DNA from 2 places in the Thalassotalea sp. HSM 43 genome. Region 2 is predicted to be linked to the other one. Evidence: predicted binding sites of a transcription regulator. Region 2 holds the regulator's gene; the other holds the start of a gene.
What was found. The regulator ArgR, encoded in region 2, controls arginine synthesis, uptake and breakdown. The targets are predictions, from matches to a motif close to ANTGAATANNTATTCANT.
Positions count from the first base shown of each region.

Region 1: the regulator ArgR is predicted to act here: its motif matches at 6,442-6,459, upstream of argC (N-acetyl-gamma-glutamyl-phosphate reductase).

Region 1 is NZ_CP038493.1:2,284,719-2,300,697, reverse strand. It holds gene E2K93_RS09855 (penicillin-binding protein 1A) at 1-201, shown strand, start outside; gene argH (argininosuccinate lyase) at 361-2,247, opposite strand; gene E2K93_RS09845 (argininosuccinate synthase) at 2,249-3,463, opposite strand; gene E2K93_RS09840 (ornithine carbamoyltransferase) at 3,515-4,429, opposite strand; gene argB (acetylglutamate kinase) at 4,466-5,242, opposite strand; gene argC (N-acetyl-gamma-glutamyl-phosphate reductase) at 5,235-6,260, opposite strand; gene argE (acetylornithine deacetylase) at 6,496-7,656, shown strand; gene metF (methylenetetrahydrofolate reductase) at 7,719-8,609, opposite strand; gene metL (bifunctional aspartate kinase/homoserine dehydrogenase II) at 8,610-11,039, opposite strand; gene metB (cystathionine gamma-synthase) at 11,049-12,227, opposite strand; gene metJ (met regulon transcriptional regulator MetJ) at 12,424-12,750, shown strand; gene E2K93_RS09800 (malic enzyme-like NAD(P)-binding protein) at 12,825-14,078, opposite strand; gene E2K93_RS09795 (hypothetical protein) at 14,429-14,986, shown strand; gene E2K93_RS09790 (TetR/AcrR family transcriptional regulator) at 15,076-15,660, shown strand; gene E2K93_RS09785 (metal-dependent hydrolase) at 15,672-15,979, shown strand, end outside.
Region 2 is NZ_CP038493.1:2,533,408-2,549,386, forward strand. It holds gene E2K93_RS10905 (efflux RND transporter permease subunit) at 1-1,465, shown strand, start outside; gene E2K93_RS10910 (lipase family alpha/beta hydrolase) at 1,637-2,242, shown strand; gene E2K93_RS10915 (P-II family nitrogen regulator) at 2,513-2,851, shown strand; gene E2K93_RS10920 (ammonium transporter) at 2,864-4,108, shown strand; gene E2K93_RS10925 (hypothetical protein) at 4,325-4,654, shown strand; gene E2K93_RS10930 (TlpA disulfide reductase family protein) at 4,654-5,127, shown strand; gene mdh (malate dehydrogenase) at 5,255-6,193, opposite strand; gene argR (transcriptional regulator ArgR) at 6,546-7,016, shown strand; gene E2K93_RS10945 (Dyp-type peroxidase) at 7,075-7,998, opposite strand; gene E2K93_RS10950 (symmetrical bis(5'-nucleosyl)-tetraphosphatase) at 8,069-8,881, opposite strand; gene apaG (Co2+/Mg2+ efflux protein ApaG) at 8,884-9,270, opposite strand; gene rsmA (16S rRNA (adenine(1518)-N(6)/adenine(1519)-N(6))-dimethyltransferase RsmA) at 9,284-10,090, opposite strand; gene pdxA (4-hydroxythreonine-4-phosphate dehydrogenase PdxA) at 10,087-11,070, opposite strand; partial or broken gene surA (peptidylprolyl isomerase SurA) at 11,070-12,377, opposite strand; gene lptD (LPS assembly protein LptD) at 12,418-14,700, opposite strand; gene E2K93_RS10980 (aminoglycoside phosphotransferase family protein) at 14,879-15,892, shown strand; gene murU (N-acetylmuramate alpha-1-phosphate uridylyltransferase MurU) at 15,889-15,979, shown strand, end outside.

The DNA of each region.
Region 1 (15,979 bases), 250 kb from region 2:
GCGCCATTTAAACAGCCGGATAATATTGTTTCGATTCGCATCGACAAAGAAACCGGTAAGCGCACCAATAAAAGTGATTCGAGTTCGACTTTTGAATACTTTATTCAAGGCACCGAGCCAACCGAATGGGTAGATGAAGACAATGTGGAAGATATTCTAGAAAACGAAAAGGCTCGTGAAGAAGATGAAGAAATCTTTTAAGCACAAACACTTGCTTGCGGATGTGTGCTGCTAATCATCAACTAAAGACGTTAAATAAAGACATTAAATAAAGACGTTAAATAAAGGCGTTAAGTCGCAACAGCCACTATAAAAACAAAAAAGGCCCAAACGGGCCTTTTTTTAATGCGCTGTTAGCAATCAGACTTCGGCAACTTCAATGGAGCCCAACATTTGCGGCATGGTGTGATGTTCGTTCAAGTCATATTTTAACGCGACTTCATCACAGCAATCTTTCTTCGGACAAATCTCACAATCTTTCATCACTTTTTCTGGCAAGCTGGCTTTATCGCTCATTTTGAAATCAAGCTTTTCAAAAAAACCTGGCTTGCGTGTTAACACAAACACTTTAAGCAGTGACAATTGTTGTGCACGATCCAGTAAGTAATGACATAGCTTGTTACCATAGCCCTTTCCTTGGTGGTTATTGGCCACGCCTAATGAGCGAATCTCCGCCAAGCCGGTACTGTAGATGTAAAGTGACGCACACGCGACCACTTGGCCCGCCACTTCAACGACAGCAAAGTCTCGAATTGATTTAATTAAATCATCTTCACTGCGAGGTAAGTTTTCTTCTCGATCAGAGAAGTAATTAACGAGCTTTCCGATTGAACGTAAATCCGTTAATTTGGCGTCTCTAACCGTGTATTCGGTACTGCCCAGCTGTTGACGATTTTGCTCAATAATCTTGCTTACAGGCTCGATGCCGGTGCCGCCAAGTATATTGCGCTTATCAACAAGGTATTCCAACTCTAAAATCGGATAAACGTCTTCCTCGATTAAATTTGAGAACTGTTTAAACTCATCCAAACGTAGATTTTCTAACGGTTCACCCTGGCCTATCGCATAAAGCACGACCGCACCGGTAATATCATGTGCGGTTCTAAATGGCACGCCTTTACCAACCAGGTAGTCTGCCAATTCCGTTGCATTGGCATAACCGCCACGAGCAGCGCGACGACATTCAGCAACATTCAGTTCAATGGAATTAACCACTTCACAAGACATTTCTATACATGAAAACCACTGTTCAAGTGCATCAAATAGGCCTTGTTTGTCTTCTTGCATGTCCTTGTTGTACGCCAGCGGCAAGCCCTTGAGGGTTACTAATAATCCTTGCAATGAGCCATAAACACGACCACATTTACCACGAATTAACTCCAATGCATCTGGGTTTTTCTTTTGCGGCATCAATGAACTGCCTGAGGTCACTTGATCGCCAAGGGTAATAAAATTAGCTTCGCCGGAATTGAAGAAAATTAAGTCTTCAGCAAATCGCGATAAATGCATCATACCGGTAGAGGCTGCAAATAATAATTCCAATACATAGTCACGATCAGACACGGCATCAAGGGAATTCATACATGGACCATCAAAGCCCAAACTACTCGCCAGTTCATAACGATCAATGTCATAAACGGTGCCCGCTAACGCGGCGCAGCCCAATGGCGATTGATTTAGACGCACTCTAGCGTCTTGTAATCTCGACACATCACGCTTAAGCATTTCCACATAGGCCATACACCAGTGGGCAAAACGAATCGGTTGTGCGCGTTGCAAATGGGTGTAGCCGGGCAAGATATGCTGTTTGTTGTTATCAGCAAGATTCAGTAATTGCGCAATACAACTATTTAGCATGTTAATTAGCTCATCAACCTGCTCACGCGCCCATAATCGTAAATCGGTACTGACCTGATCATTTCGACTACGGCCAGTATGTAATTTACGGGCAATATCACCGATCATTTCAATCAATTCGCTTTCAACGAAACTGTGAATATCTTCGGCATTTGATTGCTCGAAATTGATCTCACCATTATCGACTTTCGCGGCTAAATCCAGCAACGCTTGCTCAAGTTTTTGCTGCTCATCAATGGTCAACACACCTGCTTTGCAGATCGCTTTTGACCAACCAATTGAGCCCTGAATATCCTGATGTACTAAGACATGATCAAACGGTAAGGAATCATTGAACGCCTTAAACTTATCGCTGCTACCGGCTTTAAACCGGCCACCCCATAATGCCATGTTATTTCTCCTGAGCTTTCAGTGCCTTGATACGACTCGACAAACTAAACAGACGAATAAAGCCTTCTGCATGTTTTTGATCGTAAACATCATCTTCACCAAAGGTGGCAAACTCTTCTGAGTATAAGCTGTTTGGCGAACGACGCTGAGTAACCACAGCTTGCCCTTTATACAGTTTAACTACGACATCACCGGTTAATTGCTCAGCAAAGGCATGACATGCCGCCATTTGTGCTTGAGCTAATGGTGTAAACCAACGACCATCATAAATAACATGAGAGAATTCTAAGCCTACCGACTCACGAAACTTCAGTGATTCTTTGTCAAGAATAAGGGTTTCTAAGCCTTTGTATGCTGCCATTAATACGGTGCCGCCTGGCGTTTCATAACAACCACGAGATTTCATCCCTACCAGACGGTTTTCAACGATATCTACACGACCCACACCGTGAGCACCGGCTTTGTCATTTAGATAAACCAATGATTGATACGGGCTCATGGTTTGACCGTCAACGGCAACCAATTCACCTTTATCAAAACTAAGTAAAACAGATTCCGGTGTATCTGGTGCATCCAAAGGATCGGTGGTCATGGTCCACACTTCTTTTGACGGCTCACACCAAGGGTCTTCTAATTCACCGCCCTCATGAGAGATATGCCACGCATTGGCGTCACGACTATAAATCTTGGTCAATGACGCCGAACATGGAATGTTGCGCTGATCCAAATAGTCAAGCAAGTCTTCACGAGAAACCATATCCCATTCACGCCATGGCGCGATAACTTTGAGTTGTGGTGCCAGCGCGGCAAAACACGCTTCAAAGCGCACCTGATCATTACCCTTACCGGTACAACCATGACAAACCGCGTCAGCGCCTACTTTGAGTGCGACTTCAACATGTGCCTTGGCAATCACCGGACGTGCCATAGAGGTACCCAATAGATATTGTCCCTCATATACCGCACCGGTTTTCACGATCGGATAAATGTAATCTTTAACAAACTCTTCTTTTAGATCGACGACGTGACATTCTGACGCACCAGAGGCAATGGCCTTTTCTTGAATGCCTTCAAGCTCTTCATCGCCTTGGCCTACATCGGCACAAAATGCGACAACTTCACAGCCATTATAGTTTTCCTTCAACCAAGGAATGATTGCTGATGTATCTAAACCACCTGAATAGGCCAGTACCACTTTCTTAATATCTTGACTCATAATATCTACTCTTAAATCTATAAATTCTTTACTAAAATCTTGAAACTCGGCTTAATCAGCCAACAAATTAACCAATACGGAGTTTTGTGCCCACATACGGTTTTCGGCTTGTAAGAAAGCCAATGACTTATCCGAATCAAAAACCTCTGTGGTTACCTCTTGCTCTAAGTGTGCAGGCTGGCAATGCATTAACGCGCTCGCGCCTGCCTTTTCCATCAGGGTTTTGTTGACCTGATATGGCATAAAGGTTTGCAGTATTTGCTCAACCTTGGTGTTATCTCCCATAGATATCCAAGTATCGGTATAAATCACTTGTTGCTCGGCCGCAGCATTAATGTCAGTGGTAATGGTTAGCGTGCTGCCGTTGGCCTTTGCCAAGGCTTGCGCTTTATCAACCATTTTGGCACACGGCTCATAACCAACCGGCGAAATAACCGTGACGTTGACGCCAAGCACTGGCCCCATCAGCATTAATGAATTTGAGACATTGTTACCATCACCGATATAACACAGATTTAATCCGTTAAGTTGACCAAAGGTTTCGGTTAAAGCCATGTAATCAGCCAAAGCCTGACACGGGTGATATAAATCACTTAAGGCGTTGATAACTGGAATGCCTGCGTGCTCCGCCATCTCATCGAGCACCGATTGTTTGAACACTCGGGCAACAATGGCATCGCTCCAACACGCTAAGTTTTTGGCAACGTCTTTGACCCGTTCACGCTCACCTAATTGGCCATTTTGCTGACCTAAATATAAGCTATGACCGCCCAATTTATTAATGCCAAAATCAAAACTAACATGAGTTCGCAATGATGGTTTTTCAAACAACATAGCAACGGTTTTACCGGCTAGGGCATTTTGGTATTTTGGTAAGTTATTTTTAATATCAATCGCTTGCGTAATTAACTGGGTTAATTGCGCATTATCAAAATCACTATCTGCAAGAAAATGTTGCATCGACATATGTATCTTCCTGTTATTACTGCAATTTATTAAGTTTTAAAGTGTAGGAATAATGCGGGTGCCAAACTCGCCATCACTGTTTAACACAAACAGTTTTTCAGGCGATTTCCAACTGGCAACCGCGATACTTCGTCGTAATCGGTTGGCTGCAGCAAATGCAGCGTTAACTTTAGCGATCATGCCACCGGCAATGACGCCTTGTTCGATAAGGAGTTTGGCTTGCTCACCATCAAGTGTAGCAAGGTATTTTTGATCGGCACCTTTAACCCCAGCGACATCGGTTAACAACACCAAATCAGCATTGAGTAACTCACTGATAGCCACCGCTGCATCATCGGCATTCACATTAACTAAGGTGCCATTGTCTAAGCTGCCAATAGAACTGATCAACGGCAAACAGTTTGCCGCGACTAATGAATTTAACAAGCTCGCATTGCTCGCTTGAGGTATACCAACACAACCTAATTTCGGGTCAGCAGGCAAACACACAATGGACTGTCCATCATGCAATGCTAAGCCGACTGCTTTTAAACCACTATGGTTCGCTATCGCCACCATATGCTTATTAACCGTACCCGCTAAGGCGCCGCTAATAACCGCCATATGAGCCTGTTCGCTTACCCGTAAGCCATCGATTTTTTTACTGACAAAACCAGCTTGTTGCAACATATCATCAGCCACACAGCCACCGCCGTGGACGATAATAACGCCACGGTCTTGCTGTAACTGGCTAACAACCTTAAATAAATCGGACAGAGCCTGATCAGACTCCATTATCGCCCCACCAATCTTAATAACCAGAGGTCTAGTCATGCTGACCTCCAAGTAATGCTAAGGTGGGTTGCAAGCCAAAACTAATGTTAAAACATTGCACCGCTTGTGACGCCGCGCCTTTTAATAAGTTATCAATGGCGCAACTAACCACCAAAACGTGTAATGATTCATCATATTGCCAATAAATGTTGGCAAACGGTGTATTGGCAACATCATCGATTTGCGGCCAGCTTTTACTGATACGCACCAATGGCGTGTGTTGGTAACACTGCTGAAACGCCATATCTACTTGTTGTTTAGTCACCGTGTCTTGCAAGTTAAGGGTTACCGTTGCCATTAAGCCACGTTTAAACGGCGCAATATGAGGATTGAAAATGACCTGAGCACCGGCTTCTTGGCTTATTTCAGGCTGATGACGATGCTGTAATATATTGTAGGCTTTTAGGCTTAACTCATTAAAGCTGGTTGCTAATGACGCTTTGCGACCGGCGCCACTGACGCCACTGATACCATTGACAACGATTAAGCCATCTTCTTGCTGTAAGCCGGCATCGATTATTGGTTTTAATGACAATAAACTGGCGGTTGGATAACAACCAGGCACAGCAACAATGTGTGTTTCAGCGATGGCTTGCTGATTAAACTCCGCCAATCCATATACCGCTTGTTGCAACAAGTCGGTATGTTGGTGAGCAAAACCATAATATTTAGGGTAATCATCGGCGTCTTGTAGACGAAACGCACCGGACAAATCAAACACTTTAACGCCCGCATCGACAAAAGCATTCGCCCACTGCTGTGAATATTCATGTGGAGTGGCAAAAAACACCGCATCAATTTCAGATTGGTGATCTTTTAACCATGCCGCAGAAAAAGCCTGAAGTGGCAGATCACAAACACCCTGCATCGCCGGATATAACTCGCTGAACGCAAGATCTGCTGATGCACTATTTTCAGATACAAGTAATTGCAAAACATCCACTTGGGGATGCTTTGTTAGGATTTTAACTAATTCAGCGCCGGCATAGCCACTAGCACCTATAATTGCAACTTTCACTTAACCTCTCATTTGCAATTCTATTCAACAAGAATAAATATATGATTTCTATCAGCTGGGTATTATCGGCGATCCATATCCGTTCTGGCTACTATTTATACAAAACGATTACAATAAAATCCGACAACCTATGGTCTTTACCCAGAAGCTTGATTAAACTGTCCAAAGAAAGATAACAGTGATGAAATACTTATGCAATAAAAAAGCATAAGTATTTGCAATAAAGAGTAAGTAAATGTCAACAATTGTAAAGCTACCCAATTTTCAGCAAGCACTTAGTGAATTAATCGCCAGCCCATCGATCAGTGCTGAGTCTGCATCACTCGACCAAAGTAACTTGGCGGTGATTGAAATATTAGCGACTTGGTTCAAGGATCTAGGCTTTGCGGTGAATATTCAAAAAGTGCCCGGAACCAACAATAAATATAACTTGCTGGCTAAGGTGGGCAGCGGCGAAGGTGGCTTATTACTGTCCGGCCATAGTGATACGGTGCCTTTCGATCAACAAGGCTGGAACAGCGACCCGTTTGCTATACAAGAGAAAGACGACAAGTTTTTTGGATTGGGCACCTGTGATATGAAAGGCTTTTTCGCGTTTATCTTGCAAGCCTGTAAACAGCTACCCTTAACCAAGCTAACAAAGCCGTTATATATTCTTGCCACAGCCGATGAAGAGACAACCATGGCTGGTGCACGCTTTTTCATCGAACAACAATTGGCCAAACCCGATGTGGCGATTATTGGCGAACCGACCAACTTAAAGCCAGTAATTATGCATAAAGGACATATGTCTCATCGTATTACGGTGGTTGGCAAGTCAGGTCATTCCAGCCAACCCGCGAAAGGTATTAATGCCATCGAAATCATGTTCGAGATCATTAAAAGCCTAATGACCTTAAAGCAAGAGCTTAAACACCAATATCAAAACGCTGCTTTTTCTGTTACCGAGCCGACCTTAAATTTTGGTGCGATAAAAGGTGGTGACAGTGCTAATCGAATTTGCGGTGATTGCTACTTAGATATCGATTTACGAGCGTTACCTGGCATCAAAGATGAAGAGCTGCTGTTTTGGTTAAGTGAAGCATTAAAAGCAACGGCAGAAAAATATCCCGGTAGAGTTAACATGCAGGAATTGCATGCCAGCTCTCCTGCCTTTGCTGAGAACGAGTCCAGTGAGTTGGTTCATGTCGCTGAAAAACTCTCTGGTCATTGTTGTCAGGCGGTAAATTACGCTACCGAAGCGCCGTTTATTCAGCAATTAGGTTGCCAAACCATTGTCTTAGGACCAGGCTCGATTGAACAAGCACATCAAATAGATGAATTCTTAGCATTCGATCAAATCAAGCCAACAGAAAAAATCTTATTGGATTTTATTCAGCACTATTGCCTGCTCTAAACGAAAAGGACAGTTTGCCATGTAAACAAACTGTCCCTGCAAGATAGGATTATGTGGAGTGCTTAACCTTGTTGTGGGCGAATACCTAAGGTGTGACAAATTGCATAGGTTAATTCGGAACGATTTAGCGTATAAAAATGAAAGTCATTAACCCCTTCGCTACGTAATATCTTCACCTGTTCCATTGCGATATTGGCACCGACCATGTTTCGCGTAGTCGGGTCGTCATCGAGTCCTTCGTACAATTTCCCCATCCAGTCAGGTACATGCACGTTGGTTAACCCTGCAAAGCGTTTTAAAGTGGCAAAATTTGATACCGGCAAAATACCCGGGACAATTTCGACATCAATACCAACCGCAACACAACGGTCACGAAAACGTAAATAGGCGTCTATATCAAAAAAGAATTGCGAGATAGCACGTGTCGCGCCAGCATCAATTTTTCGTTTCAAGTTAACCAAATCAAATTGCGCATTAGGCGATTCAGGATGAGTCTCCGGATAGGCGGCAACAGAGATCTCAAAGTCGGCAACACCTTTTAATACCTCGACTAAGTCGCTGGCATACATATTTGGTTTTTCACTGCTGTTTGGTAAATCACCACGTAACGCAACAATGTGACGAACACCGCTTTGCCAATAGTCTTTGGCAATATCGATTAACTCTTGTTTACTGGCATCAATACAAGTCAAATGTGGTGCAGCAACTAAGCTGGTGTCACGTTGAATTCGCTTAATAACGCCGTGTGTTCTATCTCGGGTACCACTGCCAGCGCCATAGGTTACTGACACAAAACTAGGATTAAGCGGTTCTAGACGTTCTACCGAATTCCATAAGGTGGTTTCCATTTGTTCTGAGTTTGGTGGGAAGAATTCAAATGACACATTTAAGTCGCGATCCAAATCACGGACAGTACGATTTAACAAATCAAGTTGGCGAGCTTTAGCATTCATTTAATATATCCCCTTAATGACAACTTCTTTTTTCTTATGTTCTAAACGCTGGCACAAATTAACTAAGTCAGAATGCAAGCCGCCAGCGGTAACATCTCGACCGGCACCAGGGCCGCGTATGATCAATGGATTCTCTTGATACCAGTCACTCACCAATAAAAAGATATTATCGCAGGCTGTCAGATTTACAAATGCGTGGTCCGCCGGCAGTATTTCCAAACCAACCTTCGCAGTAAGTTTGTTATTATCTATGGCAAATCTAGCCACATAACGCAAATGTTGTTGCTGACTTTTTGCCTCATTTAGCTTATTAGCAAAATACTCGTCCAACTCTGTAATGCGAGTGAAGAATTGTTTTTTATCAATACCTTGCAATGATGGTGGCACAAGGTTTTCAACGTCGATGTTGTCCAGTTCAAGCTCAAAACCAGCTAATCGAGCCAAAATAAGCAATTTTCTTTGTACGTCCAATCCAGATAAATCATCACGCGGATCAGGCTCGGTAAAACCTTGCTCAAGCGCATCTAAGACTAAATCTGAAAATGCCTGCTCACCACTAAAGTTGGCAAACAGCCAGGATAAAGTACCTGAAAATATCCCGGCAATTTCATGAATACTGTCGCCGCTTTGCAATAGATCATTAATGGCGTAATTCACCGGTAAGCCCGCGCCGACTGTGGTATTAACTAACCACTGACTGCCGGTATTTTCTTGCGCCGCGAGTAATTGGCTGTATTGACTCTGCTCACTTGAACCGGCGCATTTGTTGGCACTGATGACATGGATACCACGTTCAAAAAAGCTTTGGTATAACTGAGCAAAACTCTCAGACGGGGTAATATCAACAACCACTAACTCGTCATACGGATGTTGCTCTAACCAACCAAGTAATTGTTGGTTGTCATAGTCAACGCTGCTGTCAGCAAATAACGGTAGTGCTTGGCTCGGGTCTATACCATCGTTATTAATAAGCGCTTTTTTTGATGTCGCAAGGCCAACCAAATGCACGTTTTCCAAACTTGAGATACGTGTTAACTGTTTTGGCAGCATGTCTAAAAATTTGCTGCCGATATTACCTAAACCTGCAACCACTAACCCTATATTGCGGGCATTTTTCGTTATGCTGGAATGCACTTGATTGAGTAATTCGACATTGCAGCTCTCGTTTAAAAACGCCAGCAAGCTGTGACCATTGTCACTGCCGACCAAAGCATCCAATGCTTCGTGGCGCAATACTCGTTTAAAACGTGCTTTAATTTCACTGCGACTCGCCACTTGATAGCCAACCACAGCCACTAACGATACTTGTTGGTAACTGAACTCAAGTTGATGCTGTTGCAGATATTCAATCGCCAACTGCGAAAACTGCTGGTTCACCACTAAGCACGACTTATCAGGACATTGGTAAATCGGTTCAAAGCGGGCAATCACATGCCGCAAATACAGCTCGCTGACTTTATCGGTGTTAATTTTCACCAGATCATTATTGTGAGTAACCGATAACTCGCTTTTTGCGATATCACCAAAGACACCAATTTCAGTGCCATTGTCTTCGGGTAAAAAACTGCTGGCAACATTCAATTGAATTTGCTGACATTGCAAAGGCGTTAATGTTTTCGCGTGTAGCACTGGATTGCCCAGTCTCCCCAACTCCGTTGCCACTGAATTTTCAATACGATGTAGCTTACGCGCGGTTGAAATAATGCGAGGATCGGCACTGTAAATACCGTCGACATCGGTCCATAGCGTGACACTTTCTGCGCCGATAAGCTTGGCAACAATTGTGGCACTGTAATCGCTGCCATTGCGGCCCAATGTTTGCGTTCTATTTTGCGTATCTGTGGCAATGTAACCGGTGATAACCGTTAACTTTGCTGCTTGCTTAGCCGTTAATAACGCGTGTTGTGAGCTATGCTCAACCAATTGATAATCATTGTCACAGTCAAGATGTAACACTTGACGTGAGTCGACACCAATACATGGGCATAACTGTTCATTAATCAGCGCCGATAACAAACGCATTGACCAAATTTCACCATGGGCTAATAGATCGTGTCGCTGATATATATCATCAAAATGGATGTCGGCAAGCTTGGCAATATCTGTAGCGATTTGCTGGCATTCGGTTGCTGCCGCTGATGCAGATAGTAATTCACAGACCAGTTGTTGCTGCTGATTTTGCAGCTCTGTTAATAATAACTGGCGCTGTTCGCTCTGTTGACAGTTAATGATTGCAAACAGCTTATCCGTGGTTTTACCATTCGCTGACACCACGACGACGTCATCAAGCTGTGCTTCTTGCTTTAAAATTTGTATAACTCTTAATAAACATTCAGCATTGGCCAGTGAACTGCCACCAAATTTATGCACATTTACCGGTATTTGTACGGCGTTATCTATATTTAACAAAGATGAGTTTGCTTGGTTCATGACTTATCCCTAACCGGCTTTATCACTAGGTGCAGCAAATGCAGCATCAAGGGCTTGCTGTAAATCAGCAACAATATCGTCAGCATCTTCAATGCCTATAGACAGGCGAATCAGTGTTTGTGAGATACCGGCGGCTTTTTGTGCAGCTAAATCCATCCCAGCGTGTGTCATGGTCGATGGATGTGCAGCCAAAGACTCTACGCCACCAAGAGACTGGGCTAGTGTAAACAACTGTAAAGCGGCAAAGAAATTGCGAACCTGATTTTCATCGCCTTTAATGTCAAACGACAACATTGAACCAAAACCGGCTTGTTGCGCTTTAGCTATCTCATGACCAGGATGAGTCGACAGGCCAGGATAATAAACAGCCTCGACAGCCTGGTGCTCGGTAAGCAACGCAACCACCGCTTGGGTATTTTGCTGATGAGCGCGCAAACGTACAGGCAAGGTTTTGATACCGCGTAACGTCAGGTAGGCATCAAAAGCACTGCCAGTAATACCAATGCAATTTGCCCACCAAGCCAGATCATCGCCTAATTGCGGGTCTTTAGTGACAACGGCACCGCCGACAATATCTGAATGACCATTAATAAACTTAGTGGTTGAATGAATAACTATATCAGCACCGAGCTCTAATGGGCGCTGCAGTAATGGTGATAGAAACGTGTTGTCGACGGCAACTAAAGCGCCAACCTGCTTTGCCGCATCGCAAACCTTTTTAATATCCACTAAACGCAGCAATGGATTACTTGGTGTCTCAACTAAGACCAGTTTTGGCTTTTTGGCTAAGGCGTCCTCTAGCGCTTGACTGTCGGTTTGATCAACGACATCTAATTCGAATTGACCACGTTTGGCTAGATGGACAAACAATCTGTAACTGCCGCCATAACAATCATGCGGTATCAGTAATCGGTCACCCGCGCTGAGCAGTTGGCAAATTAGGTGAATCGCCGACATCCCCGTGCTGGTTATAATACCTTTGCTGCCACCTTCTAAATGTGCAATAACCTCGGCCAGCGTTTGACGCGTTGGGTTACCCGTGCGCGAATAGTCATATTGACGTTTTTCGTTAAAGCCTTTGAGGCTATAAGTACTCGATAAATGCATCGCCGGCACGACAGCTCCGTGATGCTGATCACTGTTTATTCCTGCCTGTACCGCGATGGTCGCTAATTTATCGAGTTTCATAATTTTGTTACCGTGTATATTAGTGGATGTTTAGACGTCTATAAATCTATACGGATTAATTACTCAGGTCAAGAAGTTTTAGCCATCTATACATCTTTGCTTATAGATGTTGACTCAAACAACATATCCAGTACAATTTGATCAGCTGAGTAAAAACATCCAGATATAATTAAAAAACGGTTATTAGGGAGCAAAAATGGCTGACTGGAATGGCGAGTACATTAATCCATACGCGCCACACGGCAAAAAAAGTGAGCAAGTGAAGAAGATCACCGTATCTATTCCACTGCGAGTATTAAAAGTATTGACCGACGAGCGTACCCGCCGTCAGGTAAATAATTTACGTCACGCCACCAATAGTGAGTTGTTATGTGAAGCGTTTTTACACGCGTTCACCGGGCAACCATTGCCAAGCGATAACGATTTGGCGAAAGATAACGAAAACTTGTTACCTGAAAGTGTGCGTAAAGTGCTGGAAGAAAATGGCATCACCGACTTTTCAGACTTCGAGAACGATGATTAAACATCATTGATGTCAATTCATTGAATAAAAAAAGCGCTGATATCAGCGCTTTTTTATTGTTGTGATTTAACTTACTAGCTATTGCCCATACCCATATAGTTTTTAGGTAAGTCTATGGTCGACACGCCGGTTTCAACAGCGGCATTGGCGACAGCGAAGGCAACGTTGGCCAATAGTCTTGGATCCATAGGTTTAGGAATAATGTAGTCCTTACCAAACTCAAGTTTGTTACAACCGCTCGCGTGCAACACCCCTTCTGGTACAGGCAATTTGGCAATCTCTCGAATCGCATCAACTGCAGCAACCTTCATAGCATCATTAATTTGGCGAGAACGTACATCTAAAGCACCGCGGAAAATAAATGGGAAGCACAACACGTTATTCACCTGATTTGGGTAATCAGAACGACCGGTTGCCATAATCAAATCATCACGAGTCGCATGTGCCAGCTCCGGCTTGATTTCTGGATCCGGGTTCGAGCAAGCGAAAACAACTGGTTTTGCAGCCATTAGCTGCAATTGCTCCGCTGATAATAGATTAGGACCTGATACACCAACGAACACATCCGCCCCTTCTAAGGCGTCTTCTAAGGTGCGTTTATCGGTATTATTGGCAAATAATTTTTTATATTCATTTAAGTCATCACGGCGGGTATGAACGATACCTTTGCGATCTAGCATGTAAATGTTTTCACGCTGAGCGCCGCAAGTGATCAATAATTCCATGCAGGCAATGGCCGCAGCGCCAGCACCTAAACATACAATTTGAGCTTGCTTTAGTTGTTTACCTTGCACTTCTAACGCATTAAGCATGCCTGCAGCTGTGACAATGGCGGTACCATGTTGATCATCATGAAAAATTGGCACCTTACAGCGTTCAATCAAGGCTTTCTCAATTACGAAACATTCCGGTGCTTTGATGTCTTCAAGATTTATGCCACCAAAGCTATCCGCAATATTCGCCACGGTATTAATGAAGTCTTCAATGGTATTGTGTTTAACTTCAATATCGAACGAATCAATATTAGCAAAGCGCTTAAATAACAATGCTTTGCCTTCCATAACAGGCTTAGAAGCCAATGGACCTAGATTACCTAAACCCAAAATCGCCGTACCATCACTGATGACCGCAACCGTATTACCTTTGTTTGTATAGCGATAGACATTATCTGGATTTTCTGCAATCTCTCGTACCGGCTCTGCAACACCCGGACTATAGGCAAGAGCCAAATCATCCGCCGTTTCGGCAGGGGTGGTTAATGCAACACTGATTTTGCCTGGTTTAGGCTGTTCATGATAATCGAGGGCTTGTTGACGCAGATCTGTCATTGACGAATTCCTTTAGAAAGACAAGGGTAGCTTAAGCTTAGTTAGAATAGTGAATGTTACCTGAAAACTTTCATAAGGGTTACATTTTTTAATGGCTATTTTGTTATAAGAAAGCGTTATTAGTAACAAATGATTTACGCATATATTGAACCATGCATATCTAGTTTATTGGCCTGCATAAATAACAAAATCTGTTGCCATATCGGTGTGCTGTTTATGGTTATTATGTTGCCAAAGTCAGCGTAAACCGCTACCGTTGTTGGCAGTTGCAATTCATGTTTAAGAGAACCTATATGAACAAATCTACCATCAGCATTGCCTGCCTATTGACGTTAATTACCAGCTCAACGATGGCGACAGAAAACATAGCCGAAGCGCCTTTGGTATCGATTACTAGCCAAGATGCATTTTTTGATGCGATAAAACAGCACTGTGGTAAAGCATTTGCCGGAAAAGTTACTGTCGATAACAGCGACAGTGATGCATTTGCCAATAAACCGCTGATCATGCACGTGCGCAAATGCAGCGATAGTCAGCTGCAAATTCCATTTCATGTTGGCGATGACTCATCACGTACTTGGCTTGTCACCAAAACCGGCTCAGGGTTGTCATTAAAGCATGATCATCGACACAAAGATGGCAGCAATGACGCGTTGACTATGTATGGTGGTCACAGCCAAGATGCAGGTTGGCCGCAAGTGCAGTCTTTCCCTGCGGACCAATACTCAAAAGAAATGTTTGTTGCCCAAGGGATCCCACAATCGAACGACAATATTTGGCAAATGTTTATCTACCCAGAAAGCTTTTCGTATCGTTTGATTCGTCATGGCCGTGAGTTTCGCGTCGATTTTGACTTAAACAAGCCGGTAACACCACCTAGTGCACCTTGGGGTTACAGTGATAAGTAAACACAACTAAGGTTTGCCGTGTCGTTAATGTTTCGCTCAATGAGTTGCTGTTTTCTATACTTAATGGCAAATGTGTCAATCGAGCGTAAATGTCGATGCCTAACGAAATGGAGCGGCGACAACAGATCATAGATACTGCATTGCAATTAGCGAGCAAACGTTCATGGCACGCTGTTGCAATGCATGATATCAGTAACGAGATAAAGCTGCCGCTGGTGCAGATAAAACCTTTGTTCCGCAGTAAAGACGCTATTGCCGAAGCCATTTTCGATCGTGCCGACGATGCAATGCTGGCGCTAAATGACAACCCCACCTTTCAACAGCAAAACTCACAGCAGCGATTATTAACCGCCATTATCACCTGGTTTGAAGCCTTACCTAACAACAAGGCGGTGTTAAAAGCGATCATGGCCTACAAATTTGAACCTGGGCACATCCATTTACAAGCACACGGCGTCACTAGAGTAAGCCGCACGGTGCAATGGTTTATCGATATTGCCAACATTCGCCAACAAGGGCTTAAACGAATATGTATTGAAATTAGCGTTACCGCGAGTTACTTGCTCAGTTTTGCCCATTTTATCCATGACAAAAGCCCTGGACACGAGCGCACGAGGCATCGCTTAGCAAAGATGTTGGCCAGAATTGTTGATGCCGACACTCGACAGATATAGCTGATTCGTTGATGGATGCATTCACCCATGCAATCGTTGGCGCTGGTGTTGGCCAATGGTTTAAGCACAAACAAGATGATAATCGACTTGCCTCATGGCAATGCAGCGCAATCGGTGCGGTAGCAGCGTTATTGCCAGATCTGGATTATCTATCATTTTGGCTTCATCCTTTAGAATTCCTCGCCTATTGGCATAGAGCAGAGAGTCATTCTATTGTGCTTGCACCACTATGGGCCTATCTATTTATGGGTCTATTATTACTTTGCAAACGGTACCTATTTGCACACGTTCGTATCAACCGAAAATGGCTCTACACATT
Region 2 (15,979 bases):
TTCATTGGTTAAAACAGAGGTGTTTCCTAGTGTGCCTAGTGACTTTATTCAAGGGCAAATCATTATGGAGGACGGTATGGCACCGGAACGACGTAATGAGGCATTGCAGCGGGTTATTGACTCAGGCTATGAAATGGCAGAGGAAAATCTCTATCAAGGGGAAAGCTTTATCCGTCATATCATGGTGTTTACCAACGGCAATCTCGCTGGCGGTTTTTTGATGGAATTAAATAAATCAGAGTTTCGTGAATTAAACGCCTTTGAGATTGAAAAATTATGGCGCGAACAAATAGGCGAAATCCCTGGAGTTAAAGAGCTCCGCCTATTTGCCGGTACCAATGCGGGTGGTGGCGCCGCCTTAGAGTTCCAACTAAATGGTCTGGACGAGTATGAGCTTGAGCAGGCGGCCTTGGAAGTGCAGGATAAACTCGGTGAATACGACGGTGTGTACGACATCCGTAATTCTTTCAGTCGTGGTAGTGAAGAAATTAAATTGTCGATTCGCCCTGAAGCGGAAGTGCTGGGCTTGTCGTTATCCGATCTCGGTAAACAAGTACGTCAGGCATTTTATGGCGATGAAGCGCAACGTATACAGCGTGGACGTAATGAAGTGAAAGTTATGGTGCGCTACCCTGAAGAAGAACGTCGTTCAATCACTGACTTGGAAAACATGTGGGTTCGTACCCCAAGTGGTCAGGAAGTGCCGTTCTATCAGGTTGCTGATGTTGAAATCGGCCAAGGATTCTCAAAAATCACCCGTATCAATAATAAACGTACCATCAAAATCGCTGCTGAAATTGACAGTGAAAAAGTCGAGTCTCGCAAGGTGCTTGGTGAATTCAATGAGCAAATTATCCCTGCTATTTTGGCTAAATACCCGACCGTAAAATATGGAATGGAAGGTGCGAGTAAAGATCAACAGGACTTTTTGCAGCAGTTAATGTTTGCGGCAGTAACGGCGTTATTTTTAATTTACGGTTTGATTGCCATACCAACCAAATCATATACCCAACCACTCGTGATCATGTCGGTTATTCCGTTTGGTATCATTGGCGCCATCTGGGGACATATGATCGTCGGTAAAACCATTAATATGATGTCTATGTACGGTTTTATTGCGTTATCAGGTGTTGTCGTCAATGACTCGCTGATTTTGGTCGACTTTATTAATCGTGCCAAAAATACCGGTATGCGAATGATGGATATCGTTATTGAAGCGGGTATGCAACGTTTTCGTGCGATATTGCTGACATCACTTACCACCTTTTTTGGTATTTTACCGATCTATTTTGAGACCAGTTTACAGGCGCAGTTTATTATCCCAATGGCAATATCACTGGGCTTCGGTATTATCTTCGCCACCGTAATAACGCTATTTTTGATTCCGAGTCTGTATCTGATACGAGAGGATATAGGCAACCAATTTAAGCGCAAACGACAGCCATCGAATTTAACCCACGGTTAATTCAGTAGGCAAATCAATCGCATTAACTCGTTTGAGTTGGTGCGATTTTTATTTGCTTGGTCGCTAAACTGAGTTTGCCAAGCGAATAGTTTTATAGCAAAATCAAAGCGCCTACCCTCATTAATCTGATTTGGAGCAGAAATGAAAATTGTCATATTACACGGATTGTTTATGAACAAAATTATCATGGCTCCGCTGGCCAATCGCCTTGTGCAGCTTGGCCATATCGTCGAAAATATTTCTTACCCAAGTACCAAAGCAGACAAAGAAAAATTGTTTCACAGCATTGATAAACGTGTTGGTGATGGGCCGACAGTATTGCTCGGTCATTCACTTGGCGGGCTTGTCGCAACGGAGTATTTATTTACTCGTCAAGTATCGGTTGAACGCGTACCGTTAGTGATAACTCTTGGCACGCCACATCAAGGCGCACAAATTGCCGAAGACATGAAAAAAGTAAACATTCAACATCTGTTAGGTTCTTCGACTCAATTTGGTTTATTGCCTAAACGATTCACTAAATCTTGGCCTGTGCCGCAAAAGCTTATCTCTATCGCGGGTTCCATTAAAATTGGTGCTAGGCCACTACTGGATCGGGTATGGCGCGACGGAGTCGAGGACTCTGATGGTACAGTGAGTATTGCTGAAACTCGCATACCAGGCATGACAGAGCACATTGTACTTAATCAAACTCATACATCTTTGGTGTATTCGAAAGACGTGGTGAGTATCATTGATGAGCGATGTAAGGCACTCGTTAGCGACCCAGACCACTAACGATTAATAAACCAAAGTCGGTTTTTATATCGATACTCCTTTCTAATATTAGTTTCTGTTACTCACTTCTTTCGGCAGCTTCTGTTTTAGGTATTTCTGCAAAAATAATTAGCACAGTTTTAAAGCAATATGGCGGTCGCAACGCCCCAACTTGGTGCGTTGTGTTTTCGTTATTAAGCTGTAAATCGTTTAAGTGTTTGTTTTTGTTGGTTTTATATTTGTTGGTACGCAACTTGTAACCATTAACCCAGCAACTATTAGGGGGCGATAATGAAATTAATAAACGCAATAATTAAACCATTCAAATTAGACGACGTCAGAGAAGCTATTTCTGAAGTCGGTGTCGAAGGCCTAACCGTATCAGAAGTACGTGGTTTTGGTCGTCAAAAGGGTCACACCGAATTATATCGCGGTGCTGAATATCAAGTAGATTTCTTACCAAAAGTAAAACTAGAAATAGCGGTAAAAGCAGAAGATGCTGAACGTGTTGTTGAAGCCATCAGCAAATCTGCACATACCGGAAAAATCGGTGACGGTAAGATTTTTGTATATGACTTGGATCAAGCGGTACGTATTCGTACTGGTGAGCTTGATACTGCAGCGCTTTAACAGGGGGATAAAATGGAAGAGTTAACGACATTAACAGGTACAGTAACCGAACTTAGATTCGCGCTTGATACCTTTTACTTTTTGTTGTCAGGTGTATTAGTAATGTGGATGGCGGCAGGTTTTGCCATGCTTGAAGCGGGTATGGTTCGTTCTAAGAACACTACTGAAATTCTAACTAAAAACATTGCGCTGTATTCAATTGCATGTGTGATGTTTTTGTTGGTTGGTTACAATATTATGTACGTAGATAACGCTGAAGGCGGTATCTTACCATCAATTGCCGGTTTAATTGGTACACAAGCGGAAGGTGCTGATCACTCTCTAGAGTCAGACTTCTTCTTCCAAGTAGTATTCGTTGCTACTGCAATGTCTATTGTATCGGGTGCCGTAGCTGAGCGTATGAAGCTTTGGGCATTCTTAATATTTACCGTTGTTTTAACAGGCTTTATCTACCCAGTTGAAGGTTACTGGACTTGGGGCGGTGGTTTCTTATCTGAAGCTGGTTTTAGCGACTTCGCAGGTTCTGGTATTGTTCACATGGCCGGTGCCGCTGCTGCACTTGCTGGTGTATTACTGTTAGGTGCTCGTAAGGGTAAATACGGTAAAAACGGTGAAATCTTCCCAATCCCAGGTTCAAACATGCCATTGGCTACGCTTGGTACTTTCATCTTATGGATGGGTTGGTTTGGTTTTAACGGTGGTTCTCAATTGCTTCTATCTGATGCTGAAAACGCAACCGCTGTTGGTCAAATTTTCGTTAACACCAATGCTGCTGCCGCTGCAGGTGCTGTTGCCGCACTATTACTTAATAAAGTAATTTGGGGTAAAGCAGACCTAACCATGATTCTAAATGGTGCATTAGCTGGTTTGGTAACGATTACCGCTGACCCACTATCTCCATCTCCACTGTTTGCAAGCTTACTTGGTGCACTTGGTGGTATGTTAGTGGTACTTTCAATTACCTCTCTGGATAAAGTCAAGATTGATGATCCAGTAGGTGCTATCTCTGTTCACGGTGTTGTTGGTTTCTTCGCGCTAATGGTTGTACCATTTAGCAACGGCGATGCAACATTTGGTGCTCAGTTATACGGTGCATTCGTTATCTTCGCATGGGTATTTGCAGCAAGTTTTGCAGTATGGTTTGTATTGAAGAAAACCATGGGCATCCGTGTTAGTGAAGATGAAGAATACAATGGTGTGGACAAATCTGATTGTGGTGTCGAAGCATACCCTGAGTTTGTCTCGCTAAAAGGATAATAACAATAACGACGCTAGTTGGTTAAAGTTTAGGGCCGGTTTATACCGGCCCTTTTTTTATTATTAATAAATAGTTAGCGACTGTTTTGTTGAATTATTAAACACCACTCAAAGACAAATTCGTTGTTTTTTCGCTTTGTCGACTGATCACATTGCCGATTGCCAAATCAGGTGCTATGTTACAAATAACTAATACAGCATTATCAGGTAGTACTTATGAAAACAATAACTATATCGCTTCTTTCCACCCTAATGCTTAGCCAAGCCGGATGTGCTTTTATCACTGAAGATCCCTGTGAAGATATCGTCTTTACCTCGGAGCAACGCGAACAATGTGCACAACTGCAAAGGCAAATCGTAAACGCAAAAAATAATCCCATTAAACGCACTGAACTCGAGCGTCGCTATGAGCAAGATTGCGTTAATATCCGTTACTATCGTGATGATAAAACCGATGAGCGCTGTAATAACCAAACCTCGGTTGATAGTATCCTACGCGAAGGTCGCCCAGAAGACGTAGAAACCGCAACTGGAGCCAATGATTAATGCGTAACATGCTTGCGGTGTTAGTCATGATTTCGCCTTTGCTATTCGCGAGCAAGTCATTACAGGCCGAAACGGTTGTCGATAGTATCAGTGAACTGAAAACCATGGTCGCGGAAAATAAAGGTAAGGTTATTTACCTCGATTTTTGGGCCTCTTGGTGTATTCCTTGTAAAAAGTCCTTTCCTTGGATGAATGAAATGCAGAACAAGTATCAGCAGCAAGGACTAACGGTAATTTCGGTTAACGTTGATGTGAAACAGGCCATGGCCGAAGCCTTTATTGCCGAACACCCGGCAAACTTTTCGGTGATCTACGATCCCGATGGCCGATTGGCGAAAAAGTTTGAATTAAAAGGCATGCCAAGCAGTTTCATTTATGATCGCAGTGGCAAAATAGTCAAAGCACACACCGGCTTTTTTGTTAACAAGCAGGCGCAATATGAAGCTGAATTGGTCGAGCTACTAAAACAGTAAATGACCAGCAGTTAAACTCACATTTTTCAAGGGGTCAGATGACTTGAATTGAATCAAGTCATCTGACCCCTTGAAAATAAAAACGGTCGCTATTGCGACCGTTTTTTATTGCGTAGCAATCAAGTGATTAGGCGTTGATGAAATCAACACCTTCTTGAATATCTTTGTTTAGAGTCGCTAGCATGTCGTCTTTTGCTTTTTGCTCATAAGCGCTAAGCTCACCGTATGGTAAGTACTCTTCTACACCGTTCTTACCAAGTACAACTGGTTGTGCGAAGTATTCAGCATCACCGGTGTTACCTTGAACGTATGCGTAGTCAACAACGCCTTCTTCGCCTTGTAGACCACGTACCAGTGATAAACAAAAACGAGCTGCTGCAGCACCCATAGAAAGCGTCGCAGAACCGCCACCAGCTTTTGCGTTAACAACTTCGGTACCAGCGTTTTGGATGCGTGGTGTTAGTGCGTCAATTTCTTCTTGAGTAAACTCAACACCTTCAACTTGTGAAAGTAGAGGAAGAATAGTTGTACCTGAGTGACCACCGATTACTGGTACTTTAATGTCTGAAGTCGACTTGCCTTTTAGCTCAGCAATGAAGGTTTCGCTACGGATAACATCAAGAGTTGTTACACCAAATACGCGGTTCGCTTCGTAAGTACCTGCTTTTTTGAAAACTTCAGCAACAATTGGCACAGTGCCGTTTACTGGGTTGGTAATAACACCAACAAGCGCTTTTGGACTGTTAGCAACGATGCTTTCAGCAAGCGTCTTAATGATGCCAGCATTGACAGCAAATAGGTCAGCACGGTCCATACCAGGCTTACGTGGCATACCTGCTGGAATAATTACAATGTCACAACCTGTTAGGGCAGTCGCTAAATCATCAGCGCCGTAACCTTTAACTGTTACATCAGTAGGGATGTGAGATAAGTCAACGGCAACACCTGGAACAACTGGGGCTACGTCATACAAAGATAACTCTGAACCTGCTGGTAGTTGAGTTTTAAGTAATAGTGATAAGGCTTGACCGATACCACCGGCTGCACCAAGAACGGCAACTTTCATTGAATTTCTCCAAAATGATGTGAGTGTTAGTAATCACTTAACAGCCAATCTAGAGGATAATTCCAGATTGAGTAATTACTTTAATTTTTTAGTGCACAAAAGATACAAAATTGAGACTAAAAATACAAACACTTTTGTCAACAATAGGGCTATGGTGATATGATACTTTAGTTCAGAATCTCGATATTTGTAATATAAACTGAACATTACAATAAGAAACGACAAGAATTGGGACACCTTTGGTCAAATAGGCTCAGCCGAAATGAGCGTTAACCAATAGGTATTGGGGAATTGTTTTAACAGTGATTACTGTCACCGGTAAACACCGAAAATACGGTCAAAAGAATAATTTATGAGCACACAGCAAAAACAGGAAGCTTTAATCAATGCGTTTAAAGAACTGCTAAAACAAGAGCAGTTTGGTTCACAGGGCGATATCGTTGAAGCCCTTAAAGCGCAAGGTTTTGATAACGTCAGTCAGTCAAAAGTTTCACGTATGTTAAGCAAGTTTGGCGCGGTCAGAACCCGCAATGCCCGTCAGGAAATGGTCTATTGTTTACCTGCAGAACTTGGTGTGCCGACGGCAAAAAGTCCACTCAAACAATTAGTGCTAGATATCGAGTCGAATGAAGTGATGTTAATCGTTCGTACCAGCCCGGGCGCGGCACAATTAATTGCTCGTTTACTGGACTCACTAGGCAAAGCCGACGGCGTTTTAGGTACCATTGCTGGCGATGATACCATCTTTATCTCACCAACCTCGGTTAATGATATACAGTCAATTAAAGAAAAATTGTTTATGCTGTTTCAGAAAATGAATTAGGCAATTCAAGAATTGATGACAAAGGGCGCTTTAAGCGCCCTTTGTTTTTTCTAATAAGTTAAAGTTCGGCGGCTTGTTCTAATAAATCCATCGACGGTACAAAGAAAGATGCACCTGTTTCGGCTTGAGTATATTTTAAGATGTGATCGTAGTTGCCGTGCTCATCACCGGCATACATGCTCTTTAACTGCTCTTCAAAGTTAACTGGGGTGTAACAAAAGGACACGAAGAACAGGCCTTGATTCTTCATATGGCCGTACGGCATGCTTTGTCTGAGTATTTCCATACTATTGCCATCAGCATCTTTTAGATTGGTGCGTTTAACGTGTGCTGTTGGCGCTTTATCTTCTGACGCGTATTCAATATCATCAACCTTGGTACGGCCAATAATATCTTCTTGCTGTTTTGTTTCTAAGCCTTCCCACGCGTTAAAGTTGTGGCGAAAACGTTGGATATGCAGATAACTGCCTTTGCTAAAGTCGCCACAGCTGTCGTCCAAAAGAGCGACCTCGCGCTTGTGTAATCCTTTGGGGTTTTCGGTACCGTCAACAAAGCCGGTTAAGTCGCGACCGTCGAGATATCGAAAGCCTTTTACTTGTTCAACCAACTCGACGGCATCGCCTAACATTTCACATACTTTGGTCGATACAACATGGTTAACATCGGCGCGATCGCTGCGAATTTGCAGGTACAGGTCATAGTTTGTCGCCGGTGCAACGCGATTATCAACTTGAATATGCTCAAAGGCTTTAAGTTGGCTAGGGCGAGCAGTAGGGTAATAACGATCCCAATAATTAGCACCAATGGCGATAACAGTATTTAAGTTAGCTTCGGAGAAATTGTGGGCATATTCGTCGAACATGGCGGGAAGCTTTGCCAAAATCTTGCGAATAAACGCATCATTATTATCTGTTACGTTAAACATCAGGTAGTAACTGTGCAGATTCGGTTCCGCACAAACGCCAAATTGCTCAATAGCCATAATTATTAACTCGCTAATATTTTTAATTAAGTATATGAATTAATGAACAATTAAGAAAGCGAGGCGGGCATTATTTGACGGCATTTACCTGAAAAAGTTTCTTATCTGGCCAGCGTAGGGCGGTGAGTGTTCCTCCCCATACGCAACCGGTGTCGATGGCATGGATATTTTTCGCGATGGTATTGCCTTCAAGAGCGGCCCAATGACCAAATATCCAATCAACGTTGGCTAAATTCTGTTGCACTTCATACCAAGGCTGTAAGTGCTTGTTTTGATTGGTTTGCGGTGAACCTTTACAGTTTAGTTCTAGGCCACCATCTTGATAACAAAAGCGCATACGAGTCATGGCATTGACTGTGAAGCGAAACTTTTCGATATCGGAATGGGCGTGCTGCCATTTATTCGGGAAATCGCCATACATATCCCGTAGCCACTTTTTACGCTTCTTACTTTGCAGTTTTTTTTGTACAAAGGCCGACATTTTTAAGGCTTTTTTCGGTGTCCATTCCGGTGGTAAACCGGCGTGACTTAAGTAGGCATCGGCATCGGGAAGTTGCAATACGAGAGGTTGTTGCAGCAGCCAATCCATCAGCTCTGCACAGTCTTTGGCGTTTAGTAGCTCTTCAAGCTTGTCTTTTTTATTGACGCGGCCAATACCATGGTAGGTGGCAATTAAATGCAAATCATGATTGCCTAATACCGTTTTCGCCGCTTTTCCTAAGCCTTTTATATAACGTAATGTCGCTAACGAGTCTGGTCCTCGGGCAACAAGATCGCCGCAAAACCAAAGCTGGTCTTTTTTGGCATTAAAATTAATCTTGTCTACGAGTTGCAGAAGTTCTGTATGGCAACCCTGAATATCTCCTATCAGGTATATCGCCATAACTAGTTCAACATATTAGGAACGGCGAGACCGAAGACTGGAATGTCGACGCGATATTGGTTCTTGTCGAGGTCACGCATGGTGTAAAACCCCTCCATAGCACCAATAGGGGTCTTAATAATTGAACCACTTGAATAACGGTAACGCTGACCGCTGTTTAAGATAGGTTGTTGGCCGACGACGCCATCGCCTTCAACTGTGACTTTGTGACCATTGGCGTCGGTTATTAACCAGCTGCGGGAAATAAGCTGTAAAGTCTTGTCGCTATTATTCTCTATCGTAATTGTATAGCTGAATACAAAGCGATTCTGGTAACTGTCCGATTGTTCCTCGATAAAATCTACTGAGGTTGTGACTTTGACAAGTTGTCCTGGATCATTACTGCTCATCTTTGCCCTACTATTATTTTTTTGGCGGGTTCTCTGCTAAATAATTAGCAACTTTTACGTATTCCTGCAAGCTGATATTTTCAGGACGTAGTGACGGCGAGATACCTAATTGCTCTAATTGTTCAGCGCTGAGTAGCTTTTTCAGGCTGTTACGAATGGTTTTACGACGCTGATTAAAAGCCTCGGTACATACCCTATTTAACCACTTAATATCGTGGGCAGGGTGCTCGATTTGTTCACGCGGAACCAGACGCACAATGGCACTATCGACCTTCGGAGGCGGCTGAAACGCTTCAGGACCAATTTCCATGACAGGCATTACTTTACAGTAATACTGACACATAATAGACAAACGTCCATAGGCTTTGCTGTCAGGACTTGCAGCCATACGATTTACCACTTCTTTTTGCAGCATAAAGTGCATATCTTTGATTTTGTCACCAAAACTTAGCAAGTGAAAAATCAATGGCGTGGAAATATTGTAAGGTAAGTTACCAAACACACGCAGTGGTTTGTCATTAGCAAGGGTCGAAAAATCAAATTTTAACGCATCGGTTTCATAGATGGTCAAATGCTTGGCGATAAATGGATGATGACGTAATCGATGCGCTAAGTCGCGGTCAAGTTCAACCACGCTGATATCACCGGCACGTTCTATAACCGGCTCGGTTAATGCGCCTAAGCCTGGACCAATTTCAATTAGGTTTTCATCTTCACCGGGATCAATGGCATCAACAATGCGACTGATTACGGCGTCATCGTGGAGAAAGTTTTGACCGAAACGTTTTTTGGCCTGATGGCCTAAGTGTGACTTACTCATTGCTGATTATCTACCAGTTCAATCGCATGGGATAATGCGGCTTTAAAGCTGCCGACATCGGCTTTTGTGGTTCCTGCAAGTTCAATCGCTGTGCCGTGATCTACCGAAGTACGGATAAATGGTAAACCAAGGGTAATGTTTACTGAATCGCCAAACCCTTTATATTTTAGCACTGGTAAGCCTTGATCGTGATACATAGCCAAAACAGCATCGGCATCACGTAGATATTTATCTTGAAATATGGTGTCTGCAGGTAATGGACCAAATAGCTTCATACCTTCATTGCGCAAGGCATTAAGGGCAGGGGTTATCGTGGTGATCTCTTCTTTACCTAAATGACCATCTTCACCGGCATGTGGGTTTAATCCACAGACGTAAATTTTCGGCTCTTTGATGCCAAACTTTTCTTTCAAGTCTTGATTGAGAATACGAGTAATCTTTAAAACTCTGTCGTAGGTAATGGCTTTTGATACGTAAGCTAAAGGAATATGGGTCGTCATCAACGAGACACGCAAACCTTCTGTTGCGAGCATCATAACCACGTCATTACAATTTGCTTGCTGGGCAAAAAACTCGGTGTGTCCAGAAAAAGGAATACCAGCTTTATTGATTAAGCCTTTGTGCACCGGACCGGTACACACCGCTTTAAACTCCCCTGACATATTGCGTTCACTGGCGATACGTAAAGTTTCGACCACGTAAGCACCATTGTTCGGGTTCAACTCACCCGCCACACAGGTATCATTGAGTGGTACCGTGATAACATCGATATGACCAGGTAGGTGTTCTTTCGGCGCCGCTGTTGAATCGTATTCACTTATCGTTAGCGGTAGGCCAAGCTGTTCGGCGCGCTGCGCTAATAATTGTGGATCCGCTACAGCAACCAATTGCGCTGGCCATTGTTGTTGCACCAGTGCAATAAGAATATCCGGGCCAACACCAGCGGGTTCGCCCGGAGTAATCGCGATTTTGTTAATCATTACTCGTCATCATCCATGACTTCAATGTAAGCGCCGTCACGGGTTTCTTTCATCCAGCGCAGTGCTTCTGCACCAAATTTACGATTGAATATCAACTGATAAGCACGGTTTTCAGTATTTTGTTCCGTTGCATCAAGGGTACGACGGTCGGTTAATTGCACGATGTGCCAACCGAACGAAGAGCGAAACGGTTTAGAATACTCTTCAACGTCCAATGCTTTGATGACTTGCGCGAAGGCAGGATCGTAAGAGTCAGGATCTGCCCAACCTAAGTCACCACCGCGCGAAGAGGTAGGGCCTTCTGAATGCTCTCTGGCTAGGGTATCAAAATCGGCTTCGCCTTTTTCAATTTGATCTAGCATATCTTGCAGCATGTTTTCCGCTTTTTGTTCAGACAAGATGATAGATGGCTTGATTAAGATATGACGAGAACGTGACTCGGTTACTTCAACTTTTTCTTTACCACGGATTTCCATGACTTTGATGATGTTAAAACCAAGACCGGTACGAATCGGACCATAAACTTCACCTTCTGGCTTACCGTCAACTAAGTCGGCAAATAAGGTTGGTAGTTCATTAATACCGCGCCAGCCTAAATCACCACCTTCAAGAGCGGTAGGCGCACTTGATGAAGCAATCGCAATCTTTTTGAAGTCAGCGCCAGTATTTAACAGATCAATAACCTTGTCGGCACGTTGTTTAGCATCTTCAAGGTCGGCTTGAGTCGGCTCATCTGGGAACGCAATCAAGATGTGACCAAGGCGGTATTCAACGTTGGCGTTGGTTTGCTCTTTCATCAACTCAACTAAGTTATCAACTTCCTGTGGCGTTATGTTAACGCGACGACGCACACTACCTCGACGAACTTCATTAACGATCATTTCGGTTCGAATACCTTCACGATAACGTTCGAAGTTAGCACCGGCATCGACCAGCTTTTGACGAAACTGTTCTACCGTCATGTTGCGTTCTTGGGCAAGGCTGGCCAACGTTTGATCCAGTTGCGCATCGCTGATTTGTACACCCATGCGCTCACCCATTTGCAACAATAAGCTGTCATTAATTAGCTTTTCCATTGCTTGAGTGCGCAGTGCTTTGTCTGAGGGTAGGCTTTGATTTTCAGCCTTTGCTTGTTGCTTTACGCTGTTAACCAAGTCATCGATGTCAGACTCAAGTACCACACCCGAGTTGACAATAGCAACTACGCGGTCTAGTTCTTGAGGCTTGGCAAAAGTATTGAAACTGGTAACAAGGGACAGGATGAGGCCTGATAATGCTATAGCCGTCTTAGTAATCGTTTTCATTTTACATCTTAGTTTATTTTATTGGGCGAGATCACTCGCCAAATCAATTATTTAAAAAATAGGGGCGCTTGTAGCCGAAGATACCTGTTTCAAGCATATCGTCGATCGGCAACGGTTGTTGTTTGCCGCCAAGACCTTTGAGTACGAACTGTATCATAAAACCACTATCGAATTCATCGCGATTTTGATCATTAAAGTCTTCATCGTCAAGGTTTGTATTAATATCACGATGATAAGCAAATCGTACAGCCCAACAACAGCTCTCATATTGGAAGCCAGCGTAACTCTCTAAAGAGCGTCTGCCAACCAAATCTTGAGTCACATGACCGACAAATGTCCAGTCTTGATTTAAAGGAAAACTGGTTAATGCCCGCACTTGCTCAATCGTTTCACCAGAGAAATTACGAATATACCGGTGACTGATTTGAAACAGGTTACGTTCGTTATGACGATAATCCAAGCTCACCTGACTTTTGTCTGTGGTCGAATTGTCGGTGTTGTATTGAATTTCCGTTTGTAACTGCCAGCGTCGAGCTAACTGAATAAACAAGTCACCGGCAAGCGACGACTCATCAACACGTTCACCGTCTTCATCAAACGTGATGTTACTATCATTGAGATAAAAAATACGACCTAAGCTTAGGTGGAAAAGTTCCGTATTATCGGCATTTAAAATACGCGTTGTGGCACCGATTGATACTTGATTCGCTTCAGCGATGCGATCTAAGCCACTAAAACGGCGGTCGCGGAACAGGCCATCAAAGTCATCTTGCAATGGCGAGGTATCATAAATAAAGATATTGCTTTGGTCATCTTGTGGAATATACAGGTATTGAATTTGCGGCTCGAATGTTTGCATCTTGTCAGCAAACAGAAACGAGGTATCGCGATCAAAGTTTAATCCACCATGCAAGCGCACTTTTGGTAAGGTTCGATTAACTTCATCATCCAGTTCAATGCCACTGGTTTGAGAAATAAAATCGATATTGTCCTGTTGATAATAGGTATGCATTACCCGCATGTCAGTGTCAAAGAACCAGCCCGGCGTTGAAATTGGCAAGGTAAAGCCAGCTTCTAAGTGAAAACGATCCGCGGTAGGTAAATTCGGTTCTGAGATATCAAATCGAGAATATTCGCCGTACATGTTAAATGTGGCGTGGGACAACCCGACAGGTAGGTATAACTCACCTTCCAATTGCGGCAAGGTTTGATAGCTTTCGTTGTTGTCACCGAGTACTTCAAAATCTTGTAGCTTGACCGTGGTATGCCAAAAATCGCTGAAATACGACAGCTCACCTATACGCCATAGATAGGCGTCAGACTTACTAAAGTGTGAACTGCCAATATCTACTAGGTAGTTATCATCGCTGATATCGCTGTAATCAATATGCACACGATAATTTTCAGCGAAGGTGCCAAAGTGTTGATAGCGATGCAAGTAACGCGCGTCGTCGTTATTGATTAACTCATCATCTTCATCAAGGTATTCGAGGTTTAACTGACCAAATTGACCGGAAAATAAATAACGGAACTCACTATTTAGCTGCGTACCGCGCTTTGACATGTAATAAGGGGTGATAGTCGCGTCCATGTTTGGCGCGATATTCCAATAAAATGGCTGGCCATATTCAAAACCACTGCTGCCTGACGAACCTATTTGTGGATACAGCAAACCGGTCTTGCGATCGTCGGTTAGCGGAAAGTTGAAATACGGTAAGTAAAATACCGGTACGTCTTTGATACGAAATACCGAATTCCAAGCCTCACCTTCGTTATCATCGTTTGATAGTCGAATTTCACTGGCACTTAATTGCCAATCAGGTACTTCTTCAGTACAGGTGGTAAAGGTCGAGTCTTCTAGCACCACGCCATCTTCATTTAAGCCCAAGGTTTTCGCACTGCCGCGACCAGGGCTGTTATTTAGGCGGTAACTGGTATTGGTAAGCTCGGCGGTGTTGTCGGTACTGCTGGCAGATAAACTATCGGCATCAACGGTGACGCTGTCATTTTGGAATTTTGTCTGACCCTTGGTGGTGATTTGGCCACCTTCTTTGTCGATAGTGACTTCATCAGCAGCAATTTTATTGCCACCATTAGACAACACGACACCACCACTTAACGTGGTCTTTTTATTTTTCTCAACGACGGATTTCTTCGACTCAATAATGATTAACTCATTAGTGCGGTCGATGTCGTTAACAAGGGCAATCGGCTCTGGCGGGATAATCTGGCATCGAGTAGAACTTTTTGGCTCTTGCTCTTGTGCGTCAACTATAGCCGGGCCAGCGGCACACGCTATTAATATTAGTTTCGTGTAGTGTTGCATTCACTGTCCGTTCAAAATGCTAATAAAGGCTTGTCTGATTTTTATTGAAAAGCCTACTACCAATACTTGTTACCGCAAATAAGTATCTGGTATCTTTAATCTTATTCTTGCTTTATAGTTTAACATAGCTTGGCAATTTTTTGTCCATGATTAAACAAATAATTCCCGGGATCTTATATTGTCTGCACAAAGTCGTATCGAAGCGCTAACACGCTGGTTAACTGAACAATTTTCATCTTCATCAATTCAACTACAAGCACTGACTGGCGATGCTGGTTTTCGCCGTTATTTTCGCTTTGAAAACCAAGGTAAACGCTATATTGCCGTCGACTCACCACCGGATAAATGCAATAACCAAGCGTTCTTTGCGATTGCAACGGCGATGAAGGCTAAGCACATACACGTACCTGCTATTTTTCATTATCATCAGTCGTTGGGTTTTTTCTGCCTTGAAGATCTTGGTGAAACCTTGTTGTCTGACAAACTAACGCCACATACCATGCCAGATTATTATCGCCTGGCGCTTACTGAACTTGCCAAGATCCAATCGTTACAAGATATAAAAGACTGGCAGTTACCGGTCTATGACGGTCCTTTTTTGCAAATGGAAATGGATATCTTTAGTGAATGGTTAGTGGCGCATTATTTAGATATACGTTTAACTGAGCAGCAACAGCAGCAATTACAGCAGTGCTTTCAAGTGCTAATTGATAGCGCCTTAGAACAACCACAAACCGTTGTGCACCGCGATTTTCATAGCCGAAATTTGATGTTAACCGGCACGGATGAGCCGTTAGCTGTGATAGATTTTCAAGATGCTGTGATAGGGCCTGTTACCTATGACCTTGTATCGTTATTACGCGATTGTTATGTACGCTGGCCGCAGCAGCAAATCGAACCTTTGGTTTATGAATATTATCAACAATGGGCACAATCTGTAACGGATACGGTCAGCTATCAACATTTTCAGCGCTGGTTTGATTTAATGGGCCTGCAACGTCATGTAAAAGCCAGCGGCATATTTGCGCGTCTATATTTGCGAGACAATAAGCCTGGTTATTTGAACGATATCCCTTTGACGCTGTCCTATGTGGTCGATATCGCGGCAAAATACCCAGAGTTACAGTTTTTAAGTGAACTGGTGGCGCAACAGGTGTTGCCATTAGTTGCAGATAAGCAGGAACAACTATGAAGGTTATGATCTTGGCAGCCGGTCGCGGTGAGCGTATGCGGCCTTTAACCGACAATACCCCGAAGCCGTTATTAAGAGTCGCCGGTA